3 regions of the Xenorhabdus entomophaga genome follow, and region 1 is predicted to be linked to each of the others. Evidence: predicted binding sites of a transcription regulator. Region 1 holds the regulator's gene; each other region holds the start of a gene.
The links. The regulator PhoB, encoded in region 1, activates phosphate uptake and scavenging genes when phosphate is short. The targets are predictions, from matches to a motif close to CTGTCATAAAACTGNCNNAT.

Region 1 (10,499 bases):
ATGCCTTAATTTGCTGACTGAGTTCGGTTTCTTCTGCAGTAAGCTGTTGTTGCTGGTTTTGGTACGCTTGTTGCTGCTCTGGTGTGAGTAATTCAATAGAGGAGGCTTTGGTATTCTGAATATCCAGCTCAGACTGTGCATCTTTATGGCGTCGATAAATATCCTGAGACAGAATACCGTAAATTTCAGTGCCTGTTAGCTCTTCCAGTAAGTCAGCCCGATCTTTATCCTGCGCATTTAAGAATGCAGCAAAATCACCCTGTGATAAGAGCATGGATTTGGTAAAACGACCAAAATCTAACCCGGTTATTTCAGCAATTTTTTCTTTTTTCTCTGGAATTTTATCAGCCAGAATTTTCCCGTCTTTTTTGAGGGCCAGTTCTCCTTTTGGCTGTTGGAGTTTGCCATCTGCTTGGTTACGAGCGCGGCGTTGGCTCCAAAATGCCCGATAAGCGACGCCTTTGGCTTCGAATTCAACTTCCGCGAGGCATTCAGCAGTATGGCGGGTCATTAGCTCGTTTTGTGAACTGGAAATGGTCTTAAGCCTTGGGGTTTCATGATATAAAGCGAGGCAAATCGCATCCAGCAAAGACGTTTTACCTGCACCCGTTGAGCCGGTAATGGCAAATAATCCATTGCTGGCAAAAGGCTCTGCCGTAAAGTCAATCTTCCATTCACCTTGCAGGGAATTGATATTTTTCAGCCGTAAGCTAAGAATTTTCATGGGAGAGGCTCTTCATGTGATTGCTGAGAAATATCATCCAGCGTTTGCTTAAATAAGGTAATCAGGCGTTGCTTTTTCGCAATATCTTCTAATTCTTCCAGCGCTAAACGTCGTTCGAACACCTCATTGACACTCAGTTCGGTGAGGGTTTCCTTATTTTGTTTAGATAGTGACAACTGGCGGGTATTTTTGCTGCGGCGCAGCAGAATTATCTCAACGGGCAGACCTTCACTCAGGGTTTGGATGCGTTTCTGGATATCGGGCAGGTAATCTTGAGTCGCGACTTCAATATCCAGCCAGACCGGGCGTTCGCCTTGATACTCCCTGAAAATCTGTAATTGTTCCTCTATCTGTTGCAAATTGCCACGAATCAACTGCATTGGTTGATAGTCTGGAACGGGTAGAAGCGTGATGCTATCAAGCTTATCAGCCTTAAAGTCAACTAAACAGACGCTTTTTTCCTGACCAACTTCATCAAAACTCAGTGGAATAGGTGAACCGCTGTAGCGGACGTGCTCAGATTTTCCGATAACTTGTGGACGATGAATATGCCCCAGTGCAATATAGTCAGCAGGTGGAAATTCTTGGGCAGGGAACGCATCCAATGTGCCAATGTAAATATCGCGGACGGAATCTGTGGTGGAAGCACCGACGGTAGTGAGGTGTCCGGTGGCAATAATTGGTAATGGTTGGCCGAGTTGTTCCCGTAATGCACAGGCGCGGTGATAAAGCTGGTGATAGTGTTCCGTAATGGCATTTTGTAATGCTTGTTGTTTTTGGGTGCCAGATTGTCCCGCCTGGCTGATCATGACGTCCCGCGGGCGAAGATAAGGAATAGCACAGAGAATCGCTCCTGCATTACCATCTTTATTATTCAGCACTTTTATTTGTTTCTCTGGTTCTTTGGTTTCCGCATTGGCAATCACGGTTGTATTCAGGTAAGAAAGCAGGGCTTTTGACTCATTGAGTGTGGCGACAGAATCATGGTTTCCCCCAAGAATGACAAGTTGGCAGCCTGTGGGCTGTAGCGCCACAATGAATTTGTTGTAAAGCTCACGTGCATAACTGGGAGGGGAGCCTGTATCAAAAACATCTCCGGCAATAATCAATGCATCAACCTGATATTGAATGATTTTTTCAATAAGCCACTGCAAAAAGTGCTTGTGCTCTGCTGCGCGGCTTTTGGTAAAGAAATATTGTCCAAGATGCCAGTCCGATGTATGAATGATTCGCATGTCTTCCCGCCGTTGCCTGTGAGTTTCTCTTACCTGTTACAAGCGCTAATTATAATGAGTATGTGAAAGATGTCCTGCGTAATTCAGTCCCTTTTATTGAATTATCGAGTAGTTTCGCATCAAGAATGAAATATGACAGATGAGGTATATATTTCCTGCGAGCCAGATTACAGCTTGATGATTGAGAGATAAGAGTTTTCATAAAATTGTCATAAAATTGACTCATAATGACCTAAAGTTAATGTTGCTGACTTCAATGATATTGACAGGATTAACCATGGCTAAACGCATTTTGGTAGTTGAAGATGAAGTACCGATTCGTGAAATGGTTTGTTTTGTACTTGAGCAAAACGGTTATCAGTCCGTTGAAGCTGGAGATTATGATACGGCAATAAGGCGTCTGTCAGAGCCTTATCCTGATTTAGTGTTACTGGATTGGATGCTTCCCGGAGGTTCAGGCGTACAGATTATCAAGCAAATCAAACGGGATAATAATACTAAGGCGATTCCAGTCATTATGGTAACGGCTCGCTCAGAAGAAGAAGATCGGGTGCGTGGCCTTGATGTCGGAGCTGATGACTATATCACTAAACCTTTCTCACCCAAGGAGTTGATTGCCCGTGTCAAGGCAGTTCTGCGGCGTATCTCGCCCATAGAAGCAGAAGATGTCATTGATATGAATGGCTTGATACTGGATCCGGTATCTCACCGAGTTTCCAGTCAGGGACAGGATTTGGAGATGGGGCCAACCGAATTCAAACTTCTCCACTTTTTTATGACTCATCCAGAGCGTGTTTATAGCCGGGAGCAGTTACTCAATTATGTGTGGGGAACGAATGTTTATGTGGAAGATCGCACCGTTGATGTACATATCCGGCGATTGCGTAAAGCGTTGGAAATCGGCAAACACGATAAAATGGTGCAAACCGTTCGTGGCACAGGATATCGCTTTTCTACCCGTTATTGATGGTTATGAACCCCGTTGGTGTTGATTGGTATTGGTGTGATTGGTAGTTGATGGGTAATAGTGGTGTTGATGGGTAATAGTGGTGTTGATGGGTAATAGTGGTTTTGATGGGTAATAGTATTGAGTGGCAGAAGTTTGGGGAATGGTTTCGGGTAATACCGTTTTCGTACCGGAGAAAATAGCGTGCTTGAGCGTTTATCATGGAAAAAGTTGGTATTGGGCTTCGTGTTTTTCTGTTTGCCCGCTGTCATTTTGTCTCTTTTTGTTGGTCATTTGGCTTGGTTATTGGTTATCGCGCTATTTTTGGCACTGGTGTGGCATAGCTATAATTTGCTGAAATTATCCCATTGGTTATGGTTAGATCGCAGTATGTTACCTCCTGCGGGACGCGGCGGATGGGAACCTATCTTTTACGGCATTTATCAGATGCAGCAGCGTAACCGTAAACGGCGTCGTGAACTCGCATTATTGATCAAACGGTTTCGTAGTGGCGCTGAGTCACTACCGGATGCCATTGTGATGATGACCACAGAGGGCAACATTTTCTGGTGTAATCGTCTGGCACAGCATTTACTTGGTTTTCGCTGGCCAGAGGATAACGGTCAACATATTTTCAATTTACTTCGCTACCCCGATTTTAGTCGCTATATCACAGCAAATGACTTCTCCCGTCCTTTAACCATCGAATTGAACAACGGTAATATGATGGAATTCCGGGTCATGCCCTATTCAGAAAGGCAGTTATTGATGGTGGTGCGTGATATTACCCAAAAAAGATTGCTGGAAAATTCCAGACGGGATTTTTTCGCCAATGTCAGCCATGAACTCAGAACACCGCTCACTGTACTGCAAGGTTATTTGGAAATGATGCAGGATCAGGTACTTGGTAGTCAGGTAAACCAGAAAGCGGTCAGTACGATGCAGGAACAGATACGGAGAATGGATAGTCTGGTTACGCAACTATTGCATCTCTCTAAAATTGAAGTCGGGCCGCAAGTGGACATGAATAAAGTGGTTGATGTTCCCGTTATGTTGAATCTATTGCAGCAGGAAACCCTCGCCTTGGGTAATAACCAGTATGACATCATATTTAATGTTGATGAAAAACTGAAAGTTTTTGGTAATGAGGAACAACTGCGCAGTGCGATGTCTAATCTGGTCTATAACTCCATTAGACATACTCCTGAGGGAACGCGAATTGAGGTTAGTTGGCAGAGGGTGGCTCAGGGGGCGCTGTTTAAAGTGGAAGATAATGGCGGAGGAATTAGCGCAGAACATTTGCCACGTCTTACCGAACGTTTTTATCGTGTTGATCGTGCCCGTTCTCGACAAACCGGAGGTAGCGGGCTAGGACTGGCGATAGTGAAACATGCACTGCACCACTACAATACCAATCTCGATATTTCTAGTGCATTAGGAAAGGGATCTATTTTTAGCTTTCTATTAGCATCTCGACTTATTGTTTCAACTAAAAAGAGTTTGAATAAAAACTAGCTAAGTTTAATAGGATTTAATGGTAACAATCCGGGGAAAATTATTTATTAATCAATGTGAATGAAGAAAGTACAAATCATATAGTGTGTATTCAATGATAGATAACAATAATCACTGATTTTAAAATTTAGTTTAGGATATTGTTCTGGTTTTTGGATTGCCGCTTGCCTTTTGACGCTATAAAAGTTTTACTTGTGGGCAGTTGTTGGCGATTCTGGCTGTAATTACTACTATCATTTTATATTTCACGTTTATCAGTGAATATTATGTTGCTCACTGATTGTTAAAACAGAATTCAGTTTCGCCAGTGAAAATTCAAGTGTTTGCGATACTTAATATCGTACATGCAATTCTTTTGGCAACAATACATTAACAATCATTATGGCATACCGTTTATCATCTAAGGATATTTGGGCATTAGGTTTTATGACTTTTGCCTTGTTCGTTGGTGCGGGAAATATCATTTTTCCGCCTATGGTTGGCTTGCAGGCTGGAGAACATGTTTGGATCGCAGCCGCTGGCTTTTTGCTAACCGCTGTTGGCTTGCCTGTTATTACCATAATTGCTTTGGCAAAAGTAGGTGGTGGCATTGAAGCACTTAGTTCACCTATTGGTAAAACTGCGGGTTTGGTTCTGGCAACTGTTTGCTATTTGGCTGTAGGCCCTCTATTCGCAACGCCCAGAACTGCAACAGTTTCTTTTGAAGTGGGTATCGCACCAATTACCGGAACTGGTGAACTTCCTTTGTTCATCTACAGTGTCGTTTATTTTGCATTGGTGATCCTGATTTCACTGTATCCGGGTAAACTACTGGATAGCATCGGGCATATACTGGCTCCAATCAAAATTCTGGCGCTGGCAATCCTGGGTATCGCTGCTGTGCTGTGGCCTGCTGGTGGCTCTATTCCAGCCGTTGGAACCTATACGGAAATTCCGTTCTCAAATGGTTTTGTAAATGGTTATCTGACGATGGATACATTGGCCGCGATGGTGTTCGGCATTGTTATTGTCAATGCTGCTCGTTCCCGAGGGGTTGAAGCGTCTTCTTTGCTGACTCGCTATGCCATGTGGGCTGGCCTGATTGCCGGTCTTGGTCTGGCACTTGTGTATCTCTCTTTGTTCAAGCTTGGGGAAAGCAGTGGCACACTGGTACCGAATGCTGAAAATGGCGCGGTGATCCTGCATGCTTATGTCCAAAATGTTTTTGGTAACTACGGCAGTTTCTTCCTGGCGGTACTGATTTTCGTGGCCTGTATGGTTACCGCGGTAGGTCTGACTTGTGCTTGTTCTGAGTTTTTCAGCCGTTATTTACCGTTGTCTTATCGTGCGCTAGTGCTGATTCTGGGCACTTTCTCCATGCTGGTGTCTAATCTGGGTCTGAGCCACTTGATTAAGTTCTCTATTCCAGTGCTGACGGCAATTTACCCACCATGTATCGTGCTGGTATTACTGAGCTTTACAATGAACTGGTGGAATAACTTCTCGCGTATTCTGGCTCCCGCAATGGCTATCAGCCTGCTGTTTGGGATTTTGGATGCAGTAAAATCTTCTGAATATCTGTCTCACTTACTGCCAGAATTGGCGAAGCATTTGCCATTGGCAGATCAGGGTTTGGCATGGTTACTGCCTACTTTGCTGACTATCGTTGTGTGTGCTGTTTATGATCGCATCGCAGGAGGAGTAAAACTCCCAAAGTATGAAGCTCAGCATGAAGAACAGTAAGAAAAAATAGGTGGTTATTCACTAACTTCATGACTGAATTGGTGGTACTAATAATAAGGGCGGGCTGCTTTAGTAGCCCACCCTTATTTACTCAGACTGAATCAGTAACTAATCTGAATCAGTAACCAATAGCAGCACCAGCAGGTCGCCGTACATCATTGGAACCATAGATATAGCCTTCACGGACAATGCCTGATACCGCTGAATCATTGCCGGAAGAATTTACAGAAGTAACCCCAGCCGCGCCCGGCAATCCAATCATGATTAACTCTGTCGCTCCCCATGGTGTTTGCTCCACCATTTTGTAACCCATTTTTTCCAGTAAAGTCAGGGTGTCTTTCGACAGCCCACGTTGCTCATAATAGACTTCATCGGGTAGCCATTGATGGTGTATACGTGGGCTATTGACCGCTTCTTGTGGTGGCATATTGAAGTCGATGATATTCAGGGCGCTCTGTAGCGTGATGGAGATAATGCGAGAACCTCCCGGAGAACCCAGAACCAGAAATATTTTATTATCTTTGGTCACGAGGGTTGGGCTCATTGATGATAGTGGGCGCTTACCAGGCGCAATGGAGTTAGTTGCTCCTTGTACTAGTCCGTATAGGTTTTTTTCACCCACTTTAGTTGTGAAATCGTCCATTTCATCGTTCAGGAAAAATCCGGTTCCTGGTGCAATCACGACAGCGCCAAAGCGTCCATTAATTGTGTAAGTGGTTGATACTGCATTTCCTTCTTTATCCACGACGGAATAATGCGTTGTTTCTGGTTTTTCATGAGGGCTAATGCCAGGCTGGACATTTACTGATGGAGTGGCTTTGTTGGGTTGAATCTCTTTTCGGATAGATTCTGCGTAGCTTTTGCTTAACAGTCTATCAAGAGGATTTTTGACAAATGCCGGATCGCCCAGATAGGTATTTCTGTCCAAGTAGGCGTGGCGCATGGCTTCTGTCAATGTGTGGATATAATCAGCGGAATTAAACCCCATGGATTTAAGATCATAACCTTCCACAATGTTCAATATTTCGCATAACGTGACGCCACCAGAGCTGGGAGGTGGAGAAGAGATGAATTTGTAGCCGCGATAGCTACAGGTGACAGGGGCTGTTTCGGTGATATGAAAGTTAGCAAAATCGGCTGCGGTGATAATTCCCCCTGATTTTTTTGATGCTGCTTCGACAAGTTGGGGGATCTTACCGTGATAAAAAGCATCCGGCCCTTTTTTGGCAATCATTTCCAGTGTATTGGCTAAATCGGTTTGAATGAGTCTGTCTCCGGGTTCGAATGGTGTACCATCTTTACGCAGGAAAATACGGGTTGCTTCTGGATCTTGAGCAAAACGTTTAACAGTCGTGTCCAGAATATCGGTATCGCCTCGGGTCAGGATATAGCCTTCACGAGCGAGTTTAATAGCAGGAGCCATCACTTGCTCACGGGTCAAAGTGCCATATTTTTTCAAGGCTTCTTCAAATCCCATGACTGTGCCCGGTACAGCAACCGATTTGTAACCATACAGGCTGGCATTTTTGATAACATTGCCGTCTTTATCCAGATACATATTAGCGCTGGCTGCGGCGGGTGCGGTTTCACGGAAATTAATGAAAGTATCTTTGCCATTGGAGAGATGGATAGTCATAAATCCACCCCCACCAATGTTGCCGCAGCAAGGATTGACGACTGCCTGGGCATAGCCAACAGCAACTGCGGCGTCAATAGCGTTTCCCCCCATTTTGAGAATATCGATACCTGCTTGTGAAGCAAGGCGTTGTGAGCTGACAACCATGCCTTGTTTAGCTTCAACGGCAGGTTCAGTGGCGGCATAAAGTGGAGAGAAAACGAGGAGGGATACAGCTATCAACGGTATTTTCCATGCTTTTAACATGTGTTGTGCTCCTAAGCGTGAGTCTACGGTGGGAGACTCAATTGTTTGTGATGTTTTTGTTAGTAATATGTAGATTACCTTATCTAAAGCTCAGGATTTTGGAAAGGGCGATTTTTTGTGCGCAATTTAATGCAAGCCGATAAGACAGCGGGCTTCAGGAAGATCTGTTTTGAGAGAAAAAAACCAGCCGACAAGCGGCTGGTTTGGAAGGGGTAATAACATAATGTTATTAAATGACTCAATGCTGCGGAATATTACAGTTTGTCAGCATTTTTGGTCAGGTATTTTGCTACGCCTTCAGGTGAAGCGCCCATACCTTCTTGACCTTTTGCCCATTGTGCAGGACAAACTTCGCCATGTTCTTCGTGGAATTGCAGAGCGTCAACCATACGTACCATCTCATCGATGTTACGGCCCAGTGGCAGATCGTTAACCACTTGGTGACGGACAACACCAGTTTTGTCAACCAGGAAAGAACCACGTAAGGCAACGCCAGCTTCTGGGTGCTCAATGCCGTAAGCTTTCATGATGTCACGTTTGATGTCAGCAACCATTGGATATTTGACTTCGCCGATACCACCTTCGCTGATTGGGGTTTTACGCCATGCGTTGTGAACGAACTCAGAGTCGAAAGAAACGCCGATAACTTCAACACCGCGTTTCTGGAATTCTTCATAACGGTGGTCAAAAGCGATCAGCTCAGAAGGGCAAACAAAAGTGAAATCCATTGGCCAGAAGAAAATAACGGCAGGACGGCCATTCAGGTGTTTTTTCAGATTGAAGTTATCAACGATTTCACCGTTACCGAGAACTGCAGCAGCTGTAAAGTCAGGGGCTTGGCGGGTTACTAAAACCATAATTGACTCCTGTGATTTTAAAAGGTGTTATGTAAAACGGGTTACAGCATAAGGAATTAGGGTATAGCAATAAAGGATAAAATACCAATTGCTGCAATAGGATTTACCTATCAATAACCTGTTTTTAATTCCTTTTGACCTACATAAGATAAAACTATTTGAAAAAAGTGCAAGGCTCTGGAAAATTTTTTCACTCAAGCAGGCGCTTATTTGACGCTAATGCCATCATTTGTGGATAGAATTGCAAGAATAGTGTTTCAAAATCAAGGTAATGGGTTTCTATATCCTGATATGATCCTGCCAGCGCTGATAATTTCGGGCGTTTGCGTGCCATGCTTTGCAGTACATTGGCAATGCAGGACATATCCGCATAGCGGATGAGCAGGTTTTGTGACCAGAGATAACTGTTCAGTTCTTGAAACTTTTCAGGGGTTGAATCGAGATGAGGTTCTATGTTGCAGCGGGCAAAATTGGCGAATTCAGGCAAAGAATAATTTTTTTCAAGTTTGTCCCAATGTAGGGCAAGAAAATGATCCCAGATGATATCAAGGGTAATTGGGGCAACACGGCGATACTCGCAACGGAATAAGTGACGAGCTTCTATGACAAGCGGGTGCCTGTCCGTCAGGCTGTCTACCCGACGGTGCATACGGATGCCCGCTACAATGTCGGAATTGAACAACCCTTCTGGTGAACCGCGGACAAAATCTGCCATCAGATTGCCCAATAAGGAGCTTTCCGATAATGCAGCTAAATGAAGGTGTGCGAGAAAATTCATGATGAGAGTATACCGTAAAACGCTAAACCTGATGCTTCTTTGTTGCACCCTCGCGTTTGCAGCACTAGACTAGTCCGCCTGTTTTTTTGAATGATACAGATAAAATGCGTGTCGCTGATTTTACATTTGAACTGCCAGAAGAGCTGATTGCTCACTATCCCCAGCCGCAGCGGAGTGCCTGCCGACTGCTTTCCCTTGACGGCGAAACGGGAAAGCTGACGCACGGTGTTTTTACTGATGTGCTGGATAAACTGGAAGCCGGTGATCTGTTGGTTTTCAATAATACTCGCGTCATTCCTGCGCGCCTGTTCGGCCGCAAAGCGACGGGGGGAAAATTGGAAGTTTTAGTTGAAAGGATGCTGGATAATAAGCGAGTGCTTGCTCATGTTCGTGCTTCCAAGGCACCGAAAGAAGGCGCTGAGCTGATTCTTGGTGAAGATCGAAGCATTAAAGCAACGATGCTGGCGCGTCATGATACATTGTTTGAAATTCGTTTTGATGATGATCGTGATGTGTTGACCATTTTGGATCAGATTGGTCATATGCCATTGCCTCCTTATATTGCCCGTCCTGATGAAGACGCAGATCGTGAGTTATATCAGACGGTCTATAGTGAACGTCCGGGCGCAGTGGCTGCACCGACTGCCGGGCTGCATTTTGATGAACCGCTTTTGGCTGCTTTGCGTGAAAAAGGCATTGAAATGGCCTTTGTCACCTTGCATGTCGGCGCCGGTACTTTTCAGCCTGTGCGAGTGGAAACCATCGAAGATCATGTTATGCATGCTGAATATGCGGAAGTGCCACAGAATGTCGTGGATGCGGTACTGGCATGTAAAGCGC
Region 2 (10,499 bases), on a different contig from region 1:
TTGGCAGGATGTACAACGAATCATCAGTTAACCTCCGCTGGCGCTAATGTGCAATTTGTGGAGACTCAACCGGGCAGTGAATGCCAGCGGTTAGGTGAAATTACCGGTACGCAAAGCAACTGGCTCAATGGTGTTAGCGGCGAGAGCAGTTCTATGCGCAGTGCAGCCAATGACTTACGCAATAAAGCTGCTGAAATTGGTGGAAACGTCATCTATGGCGTAAACAGTCCATCGGAGAATTTGCTGGGTAGCTTTGTACCTCTTGATAGCAAAATGGTCGGTCAGGTCTATAAGTGCCCTTAGGCATTAATGGCAGAAAAATAAAAGAGATAGCCCCGTAGAAGAGATGGTGTTGTCTATCCGAAGTGGATATAAAAATCGATGGGGTTAGTGAAAAATAAGTTTGGGCAATGCTCAGAAAAAACGTTTTGAAATAGCCATAATGACATATACGTTTGGTTTCTGGCGCTGCCCATTCTGAAAATCTTCAATGATGAAGTCAGCCCGCTCAGTGATTGATGGGCACTAATTTTGTTTTAACTCTAAATCCAGAGGCGTTTTGCTTGGTTCTCCCCCGATTTCCCTTGTCAGACAAGGCACTAAGTAACCGGATATCTTTGACAATAATTCCCGCATAATGGCTTTTGCTTCTCCATCACTCACAAGAAAATGGGCAGCACCTTGAACTTTATCCAGAATGTGGATGTAGTAAGGCAAAATACCTGCATCAAATAGCGCGTTACTTAAATCAGCCAGAATATCTGCATTATCATTGACATCACGTAGCATCACACTTTGATTTAACAGAGTCACACCAGCTTGTTTCAGCCTCATCATACTTTCCCGGAAGGCATCATCAATTTCATTGGCATGGTTGATATGGGTGACCATGATCACTTGCAAATGGGTTTGTGCTAAACGGTTACACAGTGAAAGCGTGATTCTGTCAGGGATAACAACTGGCAAACGCGTGTGGATCCGCAGCCGCTTAATGTGTGGGATAGATTCAATGTGACTGATTAACCAATCCAGCTCATGATCTTTTGCCATCAGAGGATCACCACCGGAAAAGATAATTTCATCAAGCTCAGGGTGTTGAGCGATATAATCCAGAGCAAGCTGCCAGTTGTTTTTATTGCCCTTGTTATCTTCATAAGGGAAATGACGGCGGAAACAATAACGACAATTTACCGCACATCCCCCTTTGACCAATAACAAGGCGCGATTGTGGTACTTATGCAATAAGCCAGGTACAACACTGCATTGTTCATCTAATGGATCGGTGGAGAAACCAGAAGGCGTAGCAAACTCTTCCCGGGAAGTCAGGACTTGCAATAACAGAGGATCTCGGGGATCGCCCTTTTTCATTCGTGCTACAAACGCTCTTGGCACACGCAGGGGAAATAAACGCTTTGCCTCATTACCTTCTTTCAATATGGCATGCGTGTTTAAAGACAATAGTTGCAACAATTCATTCGGATCAGTAATAACATCCGCAAGTTGTTTTAGCCAGACTTCTCTGACAGGGTGAATATGGGTTATAATGTGTGCCATTTTTTTGGCTAAGCCATTTTGTTAAAAATTAGAGGATCTCCATGGCTACTTATAGTACCAATGAATTCCGTTCAGGTCTTAAAATCATGTTAGATGGCGAGCCGTGCGCTATTCTTGACAGCGAATTTGTTAAACCAGGTAAAGGACAGGCATTTGCCCGTGTCCGTCTTCGTAAACTGATTTCTGGTAAACTGCTGGAAAAAACTTTTAAATCAACAGATTCTGTTGAAAGTGCAGATGTCATGGATGCCAACCTGACTTATTTGTACAACGACGGTGAATTCTGGCATTTCATGAACAACGAGACTTTCGAGCAGTTAGCTGCGGATGAGAAAGCCGTTGGTGACAATGCAAAATGGCTGATCGATCAGGCAGAATGTATTCTAACTCTGTGGAATGGCCGTCCTATCATTGTAACTCCACCAAACTTCGTTGAGCTGGAAGTGGTTGAAACCGATCCAGGTCTGAAAGGCGATACCGCTGGTACTGGTGGTAAACCAGCAACCCTGAGCACGGGTGCTGTGGTAAAAGTGCCTCTGTTTGTGCAGATCGGTGAAGTCATTAAAGTCGATACCCGTTCTAACGAATACGTTTCTCGCGTTAAATAATCGAGCCCGTTATTCTAGAGAAACCGCAGCCTCTTCGTCCAGAGGTTGCGGTTTTTTGTTGTCAGCCGTTGGTCGCCATCATTGCAGCAGCCAGATCGGATAGCTATAATTCAGCTTCATTTCTTATCGTTATTCGGGACGACTCGGATAAACGTCATCTCATTGGGGACGACCCCACTTGTCATCATATAAAAAGGGAAAGACATGTCTTGGTTGATCCTTCTTATTGCGGGTTTGTTAGAAGTGGTGTGGGCGGTAAGCCTGAAATATACGCATGGTTTTTCACGTCTGATTCCGAGTCTAATTACGATCGGTGCGATGGCTGTTAGTGTAGGGCTATTGGCCTATGCCATGAAAAATCTGCCCGCAGGAACCGCATATGCAGTGTGGACAGGCATTGGTGCAGTGGGAACGGCAATTTTTGGCATTATGGTACTGGGAGAATCAGTGAATTTCGCCAGAATTTTGAGCCTTGGCTTGATCGTTGCGGGTATTATCGGTTTAAAACTAGCGAGTTGATGTTTTATAAATGGATCGGTTTATAAATGAACCCAGCACTGCGCTGGGTTCTATTTTTGATTATTTTCTTTCATAGCGCGAAGGCCATATTTCTTCTGGCGTGCGCTCTAATGCTGTCGCGATAAGACGTTCGCCTTTCGGCCAATGTCGTTGTAGGGCATTGGCAAGGGTTGATGATGCAAGCCCTGCCTCTCGTGATACTTCTGATAATGTTGTCCCACGTTTTTTCAATTCAGCAATAATATCAGCGGAATGCCAGTCTTTTTTTTCCATCCTTAAGATCTCCAATTAGCTATCGTTTTTTCAATTAAAAAGTAAGTTATTAAACAGTAGACTATAAGTCACACATCATATCATAACTCAAATTGAATAGTGACTCATAGTCCGTGGTCGGATAAGTAACACGAATCGATACTTATCGGATGAAAACATCGAACAACATCAGATCCCTTTTTGGGCAAAGAATTAGATATCTCAGGAAAGAAGCAGGGATGTCGCAGGAGGCTTTTGCCGATAAATGTGGATTAGATCGAACTTATGTCAGCGGTATTGAACGCGGCGTCAGAAATCCTACCTTAGAAATTATTTATGTGATTGCCAATGGATTACAGATTGAACTGAATGATCTGTTTGATTTTAAAACAATGCTTCCGCCTCATTAGGGCTAATTATCGATAGCACTTCTCTGCAATAAAAAACGTCATTCTTTCTTCTCCTTCATCATTCAATTTATTGACTACGATCTGAATGATGAAGGCGATCCTCAATTTTGCTCGTGATTGTTTGTAACTTATATTCTTTTTTTAAATATGATATGTGTTTTTGACATATTATGAAGTGCTGCTGATGGGGATAAGACTTGTTGAATAGAATTTCCTTTAACCACTGAATCAAGGGGCCGTCTCAATGGTCAAAGGATATATTCGCATGATGATTAAGCGGGCTCTTCCCGAACAGACTTATGACTTGTAAGTTCAATAAGTTGTTTCGCCAATGTTTTTCAACGCATCGATCACTAATTGCCAAAATTTAGCTTGATCCAATTTAACGGCAACTTGTGTGTGGCAATCTTCAGGCGGTGGAAAACGGAAATCTGCGACTGTCATTCCTGTTGTTAAGGCTCCGGTTAGCTCAATATTGACGGGGACTTTTTGGGTCGTCATAACAGTAGGGTCGATCACATAGGCCACCGCACAAGGATCGTGAACCGGAGGATAACCAAATCCTTGGCTCTCACGATACCTGTCCCCATAAAATTGGAGTGCATCCAAAACGAATTGAGCAGAATGTGTTTTAATCTGGGCAATCTTCTCAATAACTTCAGGCGTCGCTTGAGCCTGATGAGTGAGATCTAAACCCACCATTGTCAGAGGCCATTTTTCATTAAAAACAATGTGTGCGGCTTCCGGATCGATCAAAATATTAAATTCAGCAACAGCGCTTCTGTTACCTTTGTGGTAGCCGCCTCCCATCAATACCACTTCTTTCACTCGCTCGACGATCTGCGGAGCTTTGCGTGCAGCCATGGCGATATTCGTCAGACCCGCAGTCGGAACCAGAGTGACGCTTTTAGGCGGATTTTCCATAATCACATCAATGATTAAATCCACTGCATGACGGGCATCCAACCTCATTGCTGGTTCAGGCAGAATAGGGCCATCCAGGCCAGTCTCGCCATGAATGTCCGGTGCTGTTTTGATCTCCCGAACGAGTGGTCGATGGCATCCTGCTGCGAAAGGAATATTGCTAATATTGGCAATTCGGGCAACGCACAGCGCATTATGGGTTACTTTATTCAGAGTTTGGTTGCCAACGACGGTCGTTACAGCCAATAGTTCAATATTTGGATTTCCGTGAGCAAGCAAGAGAGCAATGGCATCATCATGCCCGGGATCGCAATCAAGGATAATTTTCTTGGGTAGCATATTTGTTCCTTTTAGTGATTATGCCTTTCATCTTTCAGGCGGCTGTTTTGGTTACAATCCGAAACTTATTAGGCACACATGCAAATATCCCTTTCAGAATAATTCAGTATTAAAAAAATTCCTCTTCCATCTATCACAAAATGAAAACATAAAACTCATCATTTTTTAATGAATATTTTAATAATTGTGATTTGATTAACATGAAAACAACAAACAATTTGAGCATTTTAAGTACATGTGATTCATATATACCTTGAGATGAAATGCACAGACAGCGATTTGACATATTATTATTAACTTATTAATGTTTTTGTTGGTGTGCTTGTTAAACTTTTGTGAATACACCTAAATAATCAATGTTCAATAAATATGATAAATCTCCCTGAAAAAACAGAATAGCAATGTAACTGGATGTATATCATCAGGGGATAGATACACACGGGGTATAGCATGAATAATAAACTTGATTCATTAACATACTATGCGGCAACTAAGAAATATGATCTCCACTTTCCAATGCTGACAGAAGATTTGGATGTTGATGTCGTTATCATTGGTGGGGGATTCTCTGGTATCAATACAGCATTAGAACTCGCTGAAAAAGGGATCACCAATATTGCTATTTTGGAAGGCCGGACTCTGGGGTTTGGGGGGACAGGTCGTAATGGCGGGCAAGTGATGACAGGTATCGGTCATGACTTGGATAAGATCAAACGCCATGTTGGTGAGAAAGGTCTGGAAACAATATTCAAAATCAGCAGCTTGGGAGCCAGTATTATTCGTGACCGGATTGCCAAATATGATATTCAGGCAGATTTTTGTCAGGGTTATGCTTATCTTGGCTGGAATCCACGGCATGATAAAACCCTGCGGGGCTGGCTGGAAGGCTTCCGTGCCGCTTCCCCTGATGAGGAAATCGAGCTTTATACAGGGTCTGATGTCAAAAAAGTCATTGGGTCAGATCGCTATACCAGTGCATTGAAACATATGGGTGGCGGTCATGTTCATTCACTCAATCTGCTTTTAGGCGAAGCTAAGGCTGTCTCCGAATACGGTGTTAAAATTTTTGAAAATAGTCAGGTCTTGAATATCGAATATGGCCCGCGGGTCACGGTGCGTACAGCAACCGGCTCAGTTCGTGCCAGCAAGATGTTGTGGGCATGTAATGGCTTCTTGGATGAAGAGCTCGAACCCACTATCTACAGAAAAACTATCAATACGTATGCCTTCCAATTGATGACAGAAGAACTGCCCGAAGAGTTAATTGAACGAATAAGCCCGATTCGCGGTGCATACAGCGATATCAGTCCCGTCATTGATTATTACCGTGTCACTAACGAAAATCGCCTGTTATATGGCAGTGCGACACAGTTTATTGAATATATTCCTTCCGATTTAAAAGCATGGAACCGCAATATCATGCTGAAAACCTTCCCTTACCTGAAAGACGTGAAAATAGAATTGGCATGGGGCGGACCATTATGTTGCAGCGTTAATTTGTTCCCGCAAATTGGTTCCCTGCCTAAGCATAAAAACGTGTTCTATGTTCAGGGGTACTCAGGCTTTGGTGTAACCCCGAGTCATATTATTTGCAAAATTCTTGCTGAAGGAATGAGCGAAGGCTCCGATCGTTATTCACTACTAAGCTCTATTCCACATCTCGATGTTATTGGGAAAGACAGCCTTAGGAATATATTGCTCTCTGGCGGCAAAATTTGGCACCAAACTTCGGGTTATTGGAAAGGACGTCGTTAATCGGATCTCTGTTTAGCATTTTTCCCACGATTTTTTTGAACGGTAACTGTTAAAAGGTAAAAGTCATGATCAAGCCATTATTATTAGATAAAGCCCTTCCTGAATTAATGCCCATTGGCAGTGTCACTAATCTTGGTTCTGTTGTGGTAGAGGGAGATCCGCAGGCGAGTGCGGCCATGATCCACGGAGCACCATCGGATAATCTGACTTGCGGTATTTTTGCCTGTACCAAGGGCAAATTTAAAATGGTCTACCCCTTTGATGAGATGGCAACAGTGCATGAAGGCTCAATAAAACTGACGGATGTCAAAACTGGGGTTACGGTTGAATATCATGAAGGTGACTCGTGGTTTGCGGCAAAAGGGACTGAAGTACTGTGGGAAATCACCAGTGAACGTTTCGTCAAACATTACATGGCTTGTATAAACGGACAAGTGTCTGGCTAGACTGAGGAAGAGATGATGAGTGAAGTTAATTTGCTGGAGTCTGTAACCGCTTTTCTGCGACGTTCTCACGGCCATTATATTAATGGAGTCTCTATTCTTGGTCAGGAAAATGAAACTTTCTCTGTTGTTAACCCCGCAACGGATGAAACGATAGCTACGGTTAATCAAGGAGGAGAGGCCGAAGTTAATCAGGCAATGAAGGCGGCATCAACTGCCTTTCACGGTGTATGGGCAGAAACTTCACCCCTGGAACGGGGAAATTGCCTGAATCGGCTGGCTGATTTATTGCTGAAAAATAGCGAAGAACTGGCACAACTGGAAAGCTTATGTTCAGGCAAACCCATCCAGTTATCCCGCATGCTGGATGTGGGGGCATCTGCCGATTATTTACGCTATTTTGCCGGATGGTCGAGCAAAATCAGCGGAGAAACATTGGATGTTTCATTGCCCTCATTTAAAGGAGAGAAATATACCGCGTTTACCCGCCGTGAACCGATAGGCGTAGTGGTTGGTATTATTCCGTGGAATTTCTCCATCATGATTGCTATCTGGAAATTAGGGGCAGCGCTGACCAGTGGTTGTACCGTTGTGCTGAAACCCAGTGAATATACCCCCTTAACCATGCTGCGTGTGGCAGAACTGGCAAAAGAAGCCGGAATCCCTGATGGTGTGATTAACATCGTCAATGGGTCTGGTGCTGGTGTTGGGTCACATCTGCTGACTCATCCTCTGTGTGCCAAGGTCACTTTTACGGGTTCAGTGCCTACAGGAAAGCTCATTGGCAAATCTGTCATGGAACATGGGCTGTTCCGTGCAACGCTGGAGTTAGGTGGTAAAAATGCGGCTGCTTTCCTGTCGGATATGCCTGTCGAGAAGATTGTTGATGGGGTATTGGAAGCTGGTTATATGAATCAGGGGCAAATCTGTGCAGCTGCGGAACGTTTTTATATTCCTTCTGTTCATATGGATGCGGTTTTGAAATTACTTTCTGAGCGCTTGTCTGCGATGAAAATGGGTTCTCCCCTTGATGAAACGACGGAAATAGGGCCTTTGGCAAATAAAGAGCATTATGAAAAAATTCTGTCTTTGTTTGAAAAAGCGCGTCAGGAGGGGAGTGAAATCGTATATGGCGGCCATGCTGTGGAAAGGAAGGGTTTCTTTGTTATGCCAACCGTGATCCGTGCCAAAAGTGCTGACGATACATTGATGAAAGAAGAAACATTCGGGCCAATTGGTACTTTCCTCAGTTATGACGATGAGGAAGAACTGATTGCCATGATGAATGCAACACCATTCGGTTTATCCGCCAGTTTATGGACTAACGACCTGGGCAAAGCGATGCGTATGACATCTCGCATTGAAGCGGGAATACTATGGATCAACATGCATACGTTCCTCGATCCTGCCGTTCCATTTGGGGGAATGAAATCCTCTGGGATGGGGCGTGAATTTGGCAGCGCTTTCATTGAGCATTATACGGAACTGAAGTCGGTCATCATGCGTTATTAACGGAATGCTGGTTTATTGGTAGAGCGCCATCCGGCCTTTAGCTGCTGTGGCGCTTCATTTCACTTTTCATCTTTTAAAAAATCTTCCTGTCATCAGAATGTCGTCATAGGTTCAAATAACTGTCATGTGACATATCTATTATCCGGGCAACTCAACATGCTGATTTTTCATCTTTGACCCAATGGATTTTAAGGTACAGCCGGCAAGGCTATACTTGAAAGACGACGGGTATATTCATCTGACTGCAAGGAAAAACCTATGTCGCGTAATTATGAAAAAAAGCTGCTTGCTGCTGCCATTACTGTATTGATGTCAGGAGCTGTTATGCCTGCTTGGGCCGCTGGCGATTCAAATCACATTATGGCGCAACAGCGCGCAGCGCAAGGTAATATGACTGAATTTGGTGGTGCGCGCCGTTTGACTCAAGATCAAACTGAAGCACTTAAGGCCGCCCTGAGTAACAACAAAGCGAAAAATGTGATTTTGTTTATCGGCGATGGCATGGGGGACTCTGAGATTACCATTGCGCGTAATTATGCAGAAGGCGCTGGTGGATTCTTTAAAGGGATCGACGCATTGCCATTTACCGGACAATATACTCACTATTCGCTGGATAAGAAAACGCAAAAACCCAACTACGTGACGGATTCAGCGGCGTCCGCCACCGCATGGTCAACGGGAGTGAAAACCTATAACGGGGCATTAGGCATTGATGTTTTTGGTAACGCTCACTCATCCCTTTTGGAATTGGCCAAAAAGAACGGTAAAGCAACGGGAAATGTGACGACATCTGAAATTCAGGATGCGACTCCAGCGGCCCTGTACGCACATATCACAAACCGTAAATGTTATGGCCCGGAAGAAACATCAAAAGAATGTCCCACGAATGCATTAGAAAATGGCGGTAAAGGTTCCATAACTGAGCAATTACTGGCAACACGCGCTGATGTGACTTTGGGGGGCGGTGCGAAATCATTTACCCAACAATCAGTATCCGGCATCAATAAAGGAAAAACATTACAACAACAGGCATTGAGTCAGGGATATCAATGGGTAACCGATGCGCAGTCGTTAACTGCCGTCAAAGAAGCCAATCAACAAAAGCCCTTGTTAGGTTTGTTCCATGATGGAAATATGGACGTCGCCTGGGCAGGGCCAAAGGCGGTTTATCACGGTAATATCAATGAAAAGCCTGTGAAGTGCGACGTAAATTCTAAATTAAATTCTAACGCACCGACTTTGCAGCAAATGACAGAAAAAGCGATTGATTTACTGAAGGAAAACAAAAATGGCTTTTTCCTGCAAGTCGAAAGTGCTTCGATTGATAAACAGGATCATAATGCCAATCCTTGTGCGCAGATTGGTGAAACTGTCGCTTTAGATAAGGCGGTACAAGTAGGGCTTAAATTTGCGAAAGAACAGGGTGATACGTTAGTGATTGTGACTGCTGATCATGCACATTCCAGCCAGATCATTGGGCCTGATGCAAACTCGCCGGGTTTGACGCGTTCATTGATTACTAAAGACGGGGCTGTCATGACAGTAAACTACGGGAATTCGGAAGGAGGTAGCCAAGGGCATACAGGAGCACAGTTACGGGTTGCTGCTTATGGCCCACATGCCGCTAATGTTGTTGGACTAACCGATCAGACGGATCTGTTTTTTACCATACGCGACGCAATGAATTTGAAATAAATGAATCTGAACAATAAGGGCAGGGAAATAAAATAGAAAAGTGAAGAAAAGGGAGATAAAAAGAAGGAAAATGAAACAGTGGTGCGAAGGGGGGGACTTGAACCCCCACGTCCGTAAGGACACTAACACCTGAAGCTAGCGCGTCTACCAATTCCGCCACCCTCGCAGGTACTGCCATTTATCCCATTTGTTTAACCGATAGTTATCTGATTTGGTGCGAAGGGGGGGACTTGAACCCCCACGTCCGTAAGAACACTAACACCTGAAGCTAGCGCGTCTACCAATTCCGCCACCCTCGCATATTCAGACACTATTACTTAAACGAATAGCTTGGAGGCGCATTCTAGAGATTTTATGGCTGGCGTCAATCATTATTTAGTGGAAGAAAGAGTGATTGGTGTAAAAATCAGCATGTTGATGTTTTGGCGAAATTGCCTGCTCGTTAAGCTGGAGCAGGCAAAACGGGGAGCCTGTTTAAAGCCTAAGTT
Region 3 (10,499 bases), on a different contig from region 1:
CGGATATGTGTTTGCTGAGGTTCAGATTGTCCATCTTATGTTATTCCCCGTTTGCTATTCCCCATGTCTATGCCGAATCAGCCATAACGGCCGGTAATATAATCTTCAGTCTGCTTCATCTTTGGTGTGGTGAACAGTCTGTCAGTATCGCTGAATTCAATCAGTTCACCGAGGTACATAAATGCCGTGTAATCAGAACAACGTGCCGCTTGCTGCATGTTATGAGTGACAATCACTACGGTATATTCCGATTTCAACTCACTAATCAGCTCTTCAATACGTCCGGTAGAGATCGGGTCAAGTGCAGAACAAGGCTCATCCAGCAATAAAACTTCCGGGCGGATAGCAATGCCCCGGGCTATGCACAAGCGTTGCTGCTGACCACCAGAAAGGCTGTATCCACTCTGGTGGAGCTTATCTTTGGTTTCATTCCATAAGGCCGCTTTTGTCAGTGCCCATTGGACTCGCTCATCCATTTCAGCTCTTGGCAGCTTTTCAAACAGACGCACCCCAAAAGCAATGTTGTCGTAAATTGACATCGGGAATGGCGTCGGTTTCTGGAATACCATTCCGACTTTGGCGCGTAACAAGGCAATATCTTGCTTATCCATCAGGATATTGGTGCCATCCAGTATGATTTCACCTTCTGCCCGTTGCTCACCATACAGTTCATACATTTTGTTGAAAGTGCGCAGCAATGTGGATTTACCACATCCTGACGGCCCGATGAATGCCGTGACTTTATTCTGTGCAATATCCAGCGTGATGTTTTTCAGCGCATGAAATTTACCGTAATAGAAGTTCAGATCGCGTACCTGAATTTTGCTTCCTGCGATGTCATTAACCTTATTCATCAGAGCTTCTCTTTACCTATATAAAATATTAGTGCTTCTTATTCGCAAACAGCACACGCGCTGCAATGTTAATCAGCAGTACACACAAGGTAATCAGTAATACCCCGGCCCATGCCAGTTGTTGCCAGTCAGAGAATGGGCTCATGGCAAACTTGAAGATAGTAACCGGCAGGTTCGCAATCGGCTGGCTGAGATCTGTGCTCCAAAACTGGTTGGAAAGCGAGGTAAACAACAACGGCGCGGTTTCACCCGCGATACGGGCAATGGCTAACAGGACGCCGGTAATAATGCCTGACATTGACGCTTTCAATGTAATGGCAGAGATCATTTTCCATTTTGGTGTTCCCAGTGCATAAGCCGCTTCGCGCAGGTTATCCGGCACCAGCTTCAGCATGTTCTCCGTCGTGCGGATAACGATAGGGATTTGTAACAGCGCCAATGCAATCACTCCCGCCCAACCTGAGAAATGCTGCATTTTCGTCACGATCACCGTATAGACAAACAACCCGACAACAATCGAAGGAGCCGAAAGCAGGATGTCATTGATAAAGCGGATTATCTCTGCCAACCATGAACGGCGGCCATATTCCGCCAGATAAACGCCCGCCATAATGCCCAATGGCGTGCCGAAGACAGTTGCCCAGAATATCAGCAGACCACTGCCGACAATGGCGTTTGCCAGCCCGCCCCCTTCTGTATTGGGCGGGGGCGTCATTTCGGTAAACAACGCCAGCGACATACCATCAATGCCTTTAGTCACGGTAGAGATTAAAATCCAAATCAGCCAGAACAGGCCGAATGCCATCGTCGCCATAGACAACATCAATGCAATGCGGTTCTTCTGACGACGCCATGACTGCATACGACGACGGCTTTTCATATCCACTTCATTGACTATTCCTACTTCACGTACTGCGCCAGCCAAACGGGACTGTTGGTTATTATCGTGGGTTGTCATCTCAGCACCCCTCATTTTTTGCCAGACGCATAATCATCAGTTTTGACAATGCCAACACAATGAAAGTGATCACAAACAAAATCAGCCCCAGTTCCATCAAGGCCGCGGTATGCAGGCCAGATTCAGCTTCGGCAAATTCATTTGCCAATGCAGAAGTAATGCTGTTTCCGGGCATGTAGAGAGACAAGCTGTCGAGCTGGTAGGTGTTACCGATGATAAAGGTGACGGCCATCGTTTCCCCCAACGCTCGGCCAAGCCCCAACATAACGCCGCCAATCACACCGTTCTTGGTATAAGGCAAGACGATATGCCAAATTACTTCCCATGTGGTACAGCCTATCCCATAGGCTGACTCTTTCATCATCACGGGCGTTTGCTCAAATACATCACGCATGACAGAAGCAATATAGGGGATAATCATGATGGCAAGAATAATGCCCGCTGCCAGAATGCCAATACCAAAGGCAGGGCCGGAAAACAGTTCGCCCACAATGGGAATGCTTGATAACACATCACCAACGGGTTGCTGGAAATAGGTGGCAAACAGCGGAGCAAAAACAAATAACCCCCACATGCCGTACACGATGCTGGGGATCGCTGCCAACAGTTCAATCGCCACGCCCAATGGACGCTTCAACCAATTTGGCGCCAGTTCTGTCAGAAACAAAGCGATACCAAAGCTCACCGGAACCGCAATAATCAAGGCAATTAATGACGTCATCAATGTGCCATAAATCGGAACCAGTGCACCAAACACTCCGGCGGGTGCATCCCAGTCTTTGCTCCACAAAAAAGTAAAACCAAATGCTTGTATACTTGGCCAGGAAGCAATGATCAGCGAAATAATAATGCCGCCGAGCAGAAGTAAGGTCAGCACCGCCGCTAACCTGACCAGCGCACTGAAAATAATGTCGCCATTTTTACTCGGTGCTTTTAATACCGTTTTATATGCCGTTTTACGTTCGGCCATACGCTTAATTCTCATTTTGGGTTATTTCCCCCTCGAAAGGGGGGAGGTTTAACAAAGCCTGTCAATAAAGCGGTTTGCCACTGCTGTCTTTGATGTTGCTCTTCCATGCTGCACGTACCTGACTGACGACTTCTTTCGGCAGAACGGCATAATCCAGATCTTTCGCCTGTTTTTTGCCTTTGTCATAAGCCCAATCGAAGAATTTCAGCACTTCAGCGCCATTCGAGGCACTTGCCTGCTGTTTGTGGATGAGAATGAAAGTGGTGGAGGTAATTGGCCACGCATTATCGCCTTTCAGGTGTGTCAAATCCTGAGCAAAGCTGCTGTTCCAATCCGCACCTTTTGCTGCCGCACTGAAGTTTTCTGCCGTAGGTGACAATATTGCGCCATCTGCTGAAACCAGTTTGGTGTAAGTGAGGTTATTCTGTTTAGCATAAGCGTATTCAACGTAACCAATCGAACCGGGCAGGCGTTGCACAAAGGCCGCAATACCATCATTGCCTTTACCACCCAAGCCAGTTGGCCATTTGACGGTCGAACCTGCCCCGACTTTTTCTTTCCAGTCGTTATTCACTTTAGACAGGTAGCTGGTGAAAACGTAGGAAGTTCCTGAACCATCCGCCCGCCGCACTACGGCAATGTTCTGATCCGGCAGCTTGAGGTCTGGGTTCAATTTTGCAATAGCGGGATCATTCCATTTCTTGATGTTCCCCAGATAGATGTCGCCGAGGGTTTTGCCATCCAGAATCAACTGACCCGGTTTGATACCGGAAATGTTTACCGCCAGCACAATGCCGCCAATCACGGTTGGAAACTGGAACAAACCATCCGCCGCCAATTTTTCATCAGAAACTGGCGCATCAGAAGCACCAAAATCAACGGTATTGGCGATAATCTGCTTCACACCACCCGAAGAGCCGATGCCTTGGTAATTGATTTTGTTACCCGTTTCTTTTTGATAAGAATCCGCCCACTTGGTATATACCGGTGCGGGAAATGTCGCACCTGCTCCCGTCAAGCTGGTGGCAGCAAATGAAGACAGGGATGTCATGGCAAATACGGCTGCCATAATGCTTGCCATGGTGGTACGCATTGGTTTCATATTCCCTCCTGCTGGGATACGCATCATTAATTAAAAACAAGTGTCAGACATCTTCGACAATCTGGTTTTTAGGTTAAGAAATGGATCAGGAAGGAAAATAGGTGAATTCAATGACAGTAAAATGTATGAATTATGACATTTTTATGACAGGCCGCTTTCAAGGGATAACGGTTTTTCATTCAAAGGAATATAAGCGCGAATGGATAGCCCCTGCTTTTCACTTTCTCCCACTTCGATATACCCTTCGTGGATATCAATGATGCGGCGGATAATTGCCAGCCCCAGCCCTACTCCACCATTATTGTGAGTATTGCGTATCCGCTCTCCCTGAATGAATGGCTGGAACAAAGTGGCGGCTTCTTCTTTTGTCATCCCCCTGCCGTTATCCTCCACCTGAAACCAGCCAAATCTTTCTGTTGAACCACTACTGATTCGAATCCATCCATTGCCATAACGTTGGGCATTAGTAAACATATTGACCAATACACGCTTAATGGAAAGCGAATTGGCTGAAACAAAAACCGGGCGGGGAGATAAGTTATTTTCAATATCTGCCGCGCAGCGCTGTTCCGTTTTAATGGCAGTCTCAAATTCAATGACCGATTCAAGCAGCTCATTCAGTTCACAGCATATCATCGGTACATCTTGCCCTGACCGCTGATAGTCAATGAACTGATCAATAATGGCATTGCATTCTTCAATATCCCGATGGATGGATTCCGTGAGAAAGTCATCTTTTCCCTCCAACATTTCTATCGCCAGCCGAATGCGGGTAAGCGGAGTGCGCAAATCATGGCTCACCCCTGCTATTAATACCACGCGAGCACTTTCTTGCGATTGCAGCTCCACAGCTATCTGATTCAGGGTTCTAGTCAGTGAGCGTATGGCGGGCGCTCCTACTTCCGGCAGTGGAGCCACCTTTCTCCCTTTCCCCATATCCATCGCTGCTTTTTGTATTGTTTTGAGTGATTGCTTCTGGATGTGCAAATATCGCCAGAACACCACAAATACTGATAATGCAGACGTAAAAACCCCGATAAAGAGATAAGGAAACACCACGTTGAATGAAACTTTTTCCAGTGTTGCCAACCACTGGGCGACCAAGTAACTGATCAGCAGGCAGCCCAGCGACAAAGATAATATATAGGGAAACAAGGTGAGCAACGAAAGCCAAAGCCTTTTCATACTTTGCTTCCATCAGGAACAAAAACGTAGCCCAACCCCCAAACCGTCTGAATATAGCGGGGATGAGCGGGATCTTCTTCAATCAGACGACGCAGACGGGAAACCTGAACATCAATGGAGCGCTCCATCGCACCATATTCCCGCCCCCGTGCCAGACTCATCAATTTATCCCGTGATAACGGCTCACGAGGATGAGAAACCAGAACTTTCAGTACTGAAAATTCCCCACTGGTTAAAGACAGCAATTCATCCTGATGGAACATTTCTCGCGTTCCGAGATCAAGTTTAAATTTGCCAAACTTGATGACGGCATCATCCGATGCCGGAGCTCCCGGCAATTCACTGGCCTGACGACGTAAAACAGCCCGCATACGTGCCAACAGCTCACGTGGGTTAAAAGGCTTGGCGAGGTAATCATCCGCGCCGATTTCAAGGCCCACAATGCGATCAACTTCTTCCCCTTTTGCGGATATCATGATGATCGGAATCGGATTATGCTGGCTTCGCAATCTTCGGCAAACCGATAATCCATCTTCACCCGGCAACATCAAATCCAAAACAATCAACTGAATGGCTTCTCTGGTCAATAAACGATCCATCTGTTCTGCATTTGCTACGCTACGAACTTGAAATCCCTGCTCAGATAAATAACGCTCCAATAACGCCCTCAAGCGCATATCATCATCAACAACAAGGATCTTATAACTCTCTTGCATGTTTCAGCTCCCAAGATGCTCCATGCCCGCAATATCTAGCACTCTCACAGAAAACCCATAATTCAATAGAGACTAACCGCATGTATTTTAAGGCCATTAACGGCATTAGCAATAATTGCTTATGGTTAGGTTTTCTCTCCTTGTTTCCTGTTTAGGTCACATAACCACCATGATTTATGCTAAAGACTGATAACTGATTTCCAATATCCAATACGTCACGATGCCATTGGGCGTCATCACCGTAACCTCATCATCAGTTTGCTTGCCAAGCAACGCCCTTGCCACGGGAGAGTCAATGGAAATCCACTTCCTGGCCGGCTCAAATTCATCCGGCCCTACCAGTCGAAAAATATGTTCTTCTTCATTTTCATTTTCGACTTTCACCCATGCCCCAAAAAAGACTCTTCCCTCTTGCCGCGGATCAGGATCAACAATTTTCAGGACATCCAGACGCTTGGACAAGAATCGTACCCGACGGTCAATTTCTCTTAACCTTTTCTTACCATAAATGTATTCTGCGTTCTCTGAACGATCCCCTAACGCAGCAGCATCTGAAACAGCCTGAGTGACTTTAGGTCGTTCAACTTTCCAGAGATATTTCAGTTCCTGATCAAGCGTATGCCAACCTTCCCGGGTAATGTAGTGACTCTTGGCCATGAAAAAACTCACTTGAGAAAAGATGATTAATGGCGGTGTACTATATCTCAACCCAGAAGATATTCGATGAATTCTGTCGCAACATGACCGAAATATCGCGCTAAACTGGAAATTATCGCGCTCAGCACGTATAAATGGAGCCAGTTTGAACCATGCCGATATTGTTTCAGATGAAATTTGACCCTATCCGGCTCTGCCTGATGATATCCGACGATATCTACGGGCGCTAAGAAAGTTGAAGAAAACAGACCATGAATGAATCTTTAAGTCGAATCATTGCCGGTGAGCTACAGGCTCAGCCACAGCAAGTCCAAGCCGCCATTACTCTGCTTGATGAAGGGAATACAGTTCCTTTCATTGCCCGTTACCGTAAAGAGGCCACCGGTGGTCTGGATGACACGCAGCTCCGCCAGCTTGAAAACCGCCTCGGTTATCTACGCGAACTGTCCAACCGCCGTCAGACTATTCTGAAATCGATTGAGGAACAGGGGAAGTTAACCGTTGAGCTGGAAAACGCAATTAATGCGACATTGAGCAAAACTGAACTGGAAGACCTGTACCTGCCATATAAACCGAAACGCCGTACCCGTGGGCAAACCGCCATTGAAGCCGGATTGGAGCCTCTGGCCGACCTGCTATGGCAGGAGCCGCAACAAGAGCCTGAACTGGCGGCAGCGGCCTATGTCGATGCTGACAAAGGTGTCGCTGATGCCAAAGCTGCACTGGATGGCGCGCGTTATATCCTGATGGAGCGTTTTGCCGAAGATGCGGCCCTGCTGGCAAAAGTCCGCGAATATCTGTGGAAAAATGCCCACTTAGTCTCCAAAGTTGTCGAAGGCAAAGAGGAAGAAGGCGCTAAATTCAGTGATTACTTCGATTATCACGAAGCCATTGCTGCTGTTCCTTCCCACCGTGCCCTTGCCATGTTCCGTGGACGCAATGAAGGTATCCTGCAACTCTCTTTGAACGCCGATCCTCAATTTGAGGAAGCGCCAAAAGAGAGTTACTGCGAGCAAATTATTACTGATCACCTTAACCTGCGCCTGAACAATGCATCTGCTGATAGCTGGCGCAAGGCAGTGGTGAGCTGGACATGGCGCATCAAAGTGTTGCTGCATCTGGAAACCGAACTGATGGGCACACTGCGCGAGAAAGCCGAAGACGAAGCCATCAACGTATTCGCCCGTAACCTGAATGATCTGCTGATGGCTGCACCTGCGGGCATGCGGGCAACGATGGGTCTGGATCCGGGCTTGCGCACAGGGGTGAAAGTCGCCGTTGTTGATGCGACAGGCAAGCTTATCGCCACCGATACCATTTACCCACACACGGGTCAGGAAAACAAAGCGGCTGCAAGCGTTGCAGCACTGTGCACCAAGCATCAGGTTGAGCTGGTTGCCATTGGCAATGGTACGGCTTCCCGTGAAACAGAGCGTTTCTTTGCCAACGTGCAGAAACAGTATCCTGACGTTACCGCACAGAAAGTCGTGGTCAGCGAAGCGGGGGCATCCGTCTATTCCGCCTCTGAACTGGCTGCACTGGAATTCCCTGAACTGGATGTTTCCCTGCGCGGTGCGGTTTCCATCGCCCGTCGCCTGCAAGATCCACTGGCAGAACTGGTAAAAATCGAGCCGAAATCCATCGGTGTTGGTCAATATCAGCATGACGTCAGCCAAGTCCAGCTTGCCAAAAAACTGGATAATGTGGTTGAGGACTGTGTAAACGGCGTCGGTGTTGACCTGAATACGGCATCCGTCGCCTTGCTGACGCGCGTTGCCGGCCTGAGCCGCAATGTTGCCCAGAATATCGTTAACTGGCGTGATGAGAACGGTCGCTTCAACAACCGTGATGAACTGCTGAAAGTTCACCGTCTGGGGCCAAAAGCCTTCCTGCAATGTGCGGGCTTCCTGCGCATCAATCAGGGGGATAATCCGCTGGATACATCAACTGTTCACCCAGAAGCTTATCCGGTCGTTGAGAAAATTCTGGCAACAACCGCGCAGACCCTGCCTGAACTGATGGGCAATCCTGCTTCTCTGCGTGACCTGAGTGCCCGGGATTTCACGACAGAGAAATTCGGTCTCCCAACCGTTACTGATATTCTGAAAGAGCTGGAAAAACCGGGCCGGGATCCGCGCCCTGAGTTCAAAACAGCGACTTTCGCTGACGGGGTTGAAACGATGAAAGATCTGCGTGCAGGCATGATTTTGGAAGGTACAGTCACCAACGTCACTAATTTCGGTGCTTTCGTTGACATCGGTGTCCATCAGGATGGCTTAGTGCACATCTCCTCCCTGTCCGATCGCTTCGTAGAAGATCCACATACCGTGGTGAAAACGGGTGATATCGTCAAAGTGAAGGTGATGGATGTTGATCTCAACCGCAAGCGTATTGCACTGACCATGCGTCTTGATGAACAACCTGGTGAAACACAAGTACGCCGAGGCTCTCAAGGCGGTAACCGTCAGGATAGCAATGCTCAGGGTCGTAATAACCGCAACGGCAACGGCAATGGCAGAAACCGCCATATTTCGCGTTCAGGTTCTGCACCTTTAGCCAACAGCGCCATGGGTGATGCGTTGGCGGCTGCCTTTAATAAAAAACGTTAATTAGCGCAAACGTTAATTAACCAAGAAACGTTAGCTTACTTAACTAATTTCCTGAACTGGTGCCATTGTGCCAGTTCAGGATCTTTCAAAAAAAGAATTAGCAGCCTCTGAATGACGGGGTTTTACGGCGCGCCGGATAAAAAGCCCTTGACTGGCTATACGTAAAAAAGCCATTATTTTCATCATGATGATTCTATTTATTGCTGATGTTATAAATTTGAATAAGTTATGACCCCTGCATATTTTAATTAATACTCCGTATAATTCATTCCGCAATAAATCTCATAATAATGGGAACTTATTGAATAATATAAAAATATAAATCTTCCATAATATCCTAATGTTCTTATACCCAATGGGTTTCGAGTTTTAGGTATCAAGAACGAATGCACACTGTTGAGGAAAAACCATGAACAAATATGTCCAAAGCAGTTTTAATTTACTCAGCAATATACGTTTTTTCAGCCTTTCCACTCACGATCCAGATGCAGATTCAGTCTGGTCATCGACGATGTTCTATATTCCGGAATACAACCCACTGACACTGATCTGGTACTCAAAGCGAGATACCCGACATTCGCGGGAATTACATATCAACCCCCGTGTCAGCGGCACAATCTACAGCAGTCGGGTCACACCTGATTCATCACTGGATCTGGCTGGCGCTCAATTCGTTGGCTACGCCCGCCAAGTCCCCGATGAGCAACTACAGGAAACCTATGACTATTTTTTCTTAAAAACTTATCCTGATGAAAATATCAGAAAGAAAAAATCTCGTCCCATCAGTGATTATCAAGGCCATGCCACACGCCGTTTCTATCAGTTGGAAATTCAGGCATGGTGGGTATACGACTCGGATGCCTGGAGCCAGCATCAAGATGATGATCGCGTTCAGGTTCCATTGAGTGAGCTGCTTTATCCTCCAAAAGGTTAATAAAAGTCAATCAATCATTTATCAAATTAATAAGAAAATAGAAATCAACAAGCCCCGTTTATTAACGGGGCTTATCAATAAAGATATTTTTTCCGAATATTAAATATTCCTAATAATTATTTATTTTCAATCAAATCAACATTAATTTGATTAATATCAATTTGTTTCCATATTATTCAGGATAAATAACCAACATTGCAGTTGCGTATTATTATCATTAACAATTAGAATTCAGAGAAATTACCGTACTTTTTCCTTGTGAAATTCCCTTCATTGAGGATAATCATTCTTATAATCACTTATTTTTTCAGTCAAAATGGAGAGTTATATGGTTCTTATTCCAGAACGCAGGTATAAAATTCTGGGATTTTCTCCAGAAATTAGTCCAGCTTACCGACAAAAATTATTGTCACTCGGCATGTTACCGGGTTCAACATTTCAGGTCATTCGCTTCGCTCCATTGGGCGATCCAATACAAATCGAAACACGCAGAGTCAGCCTTACTCTTCGTAAA

Region 2: phoA (alkaline phosphatase) is a predicted target of PhoB. The motif match lies at 8,403-8,422, and genes of this name have one in related genera.
Region 3: pstS (phosphate ABC transporter substrate-binding protein PstS) is a predicted target of PhoB. The motif match lies at 3,982-4,001, and genes of this name have one in related genera.

The regions. Positions count from the first base shown of each region.
Region 1 covers NZ_JBBMXH010000034.1:9,447-19,945, forward strand. The annotation lists gene AAC854_RS09095 (SbcC/MukB-like Walker B domain-containing protein) at 1-724, opposite strand, end outside; gene sbcD (exonuclease subunit SbcD) at 721-1,959, opposite strand; gene phoB (phosphate regulon transcriptional regulator PhoB) at 2,237-2,926, shown strand; gene phoR (phosphate regulon sensor histidine kinase PhoR) at 3,110-4,420, shown strand; gene brnQ (branched-chain amino acid transport system II carrier protein) at 4,802-6,142, shown strand; gene ggt (gamma-glutamyltransferase) at 6,261-8,024, opposite strand; gene AAC854_RS09125 (peroxiredoxin C) at 8,279-8,881, opposite strand; gene AAC854_RS09130 (acyl carrier protein phosphodiesterase) at 9,072-9,659, opposite strand; gene queA (tRNA preQ1(34) S-adenosylmethionine ribosyltransferase-isomerase QueA) at 9,764-10,499, shown strand, end outside.
Region 2 covers NZ_JBBMXH010000026.1:22,228-32,726, reverse strand. The annotation lists gene AAC854_RS07680 (DUF4156 domain-containing protein) at 1-303, shown strand, start outside; gene epmB (EF-P beta-lysylation protein EpmB) at 526-1,554, opposite strand; gene efp (elongation factor P) at 1,596-2,162, shown strand; gene sugE (quaternary ammonium compound efflux SMR transporter SugE) at 2,367-2,681, shown strand; gene AAC854_RS07660 (helix-turn-helix domain-containing protein) at 2,742-2,954, opposite strand; gene AAC854_RS07655 (helix-turn-helix domain-containing protein) at 3,104-3,343, shown strand; gene uriH (uridine-preferring nucleoside hydrolase UriH) at 3,656-4,606, opposite strand; gene AAC854_RS07645 (NAD(P)/FAD-dependent oxidoreductase) at 5,057-6,361, shown strand; gene AAC854_RS07640 (cupin domain-containing protein) at 6,427-6,807, shown strand; gene AAC854_RS07635 (aldehyde dehydrogenase family protein) at 6,823-8,316, shown strand; gene phoA (alkaline phosphatase) at 8,575-10,011, shown strand; tRNA gene AAC854_RS07625 (tRNA-Leu) at 10,091-10,177, opposite strand; tRNA gene AAC854_RS07620 (tRNA-Leu) at 10,224-10,310, opposite strand; gene rsmC (16S rRNA (guanine(1207)-N(2))-methyltransferase RsmC) at 10,498-10,499, opposite strand, start outside.
Region 3 covers NZ_JBBMXH010000030.1:20,089-30,587, forward strand. The annotation lists gene phoU (phosphate signaling complex protein PhoU) at 1-34, opposite strand, end outside; gene pstB (phosphate ABC transporter ATP-binding protein PstB) at 78-854, opposite strand; gene pstA (phosphate ABC transporter permease PstA) at 883-1,734, opposite strand; gene pstC (phosphate ABC transporter permease PstC) at 1,814-2,782, opposite strand; gene pstS (phosphate ABC transporter substrate-binding protein PstS) at 2,844-3,884, opposite strand; gene AAC854_RS08400 (ATP-binding protein) at 4,026-5,069, opposite strand; gene ompR (osmolarity response regulator transcription factor OmpR) at 5,066-5,785, opposite strand; gene greB (transcription elongation factor GreB) at 5,960-6,442, opposite strand; gene AAC854_RS08415 (Tex family protein) at 6,694-9,051, shown strand; gene AAC854_RS08420 (pyridoxamine 5'-phosphate oxidase family protein) at 9,461-9,985, shown strand; gene feoA (ferrous iron transporter A) at 10,314-10,499, shown strand, end outside.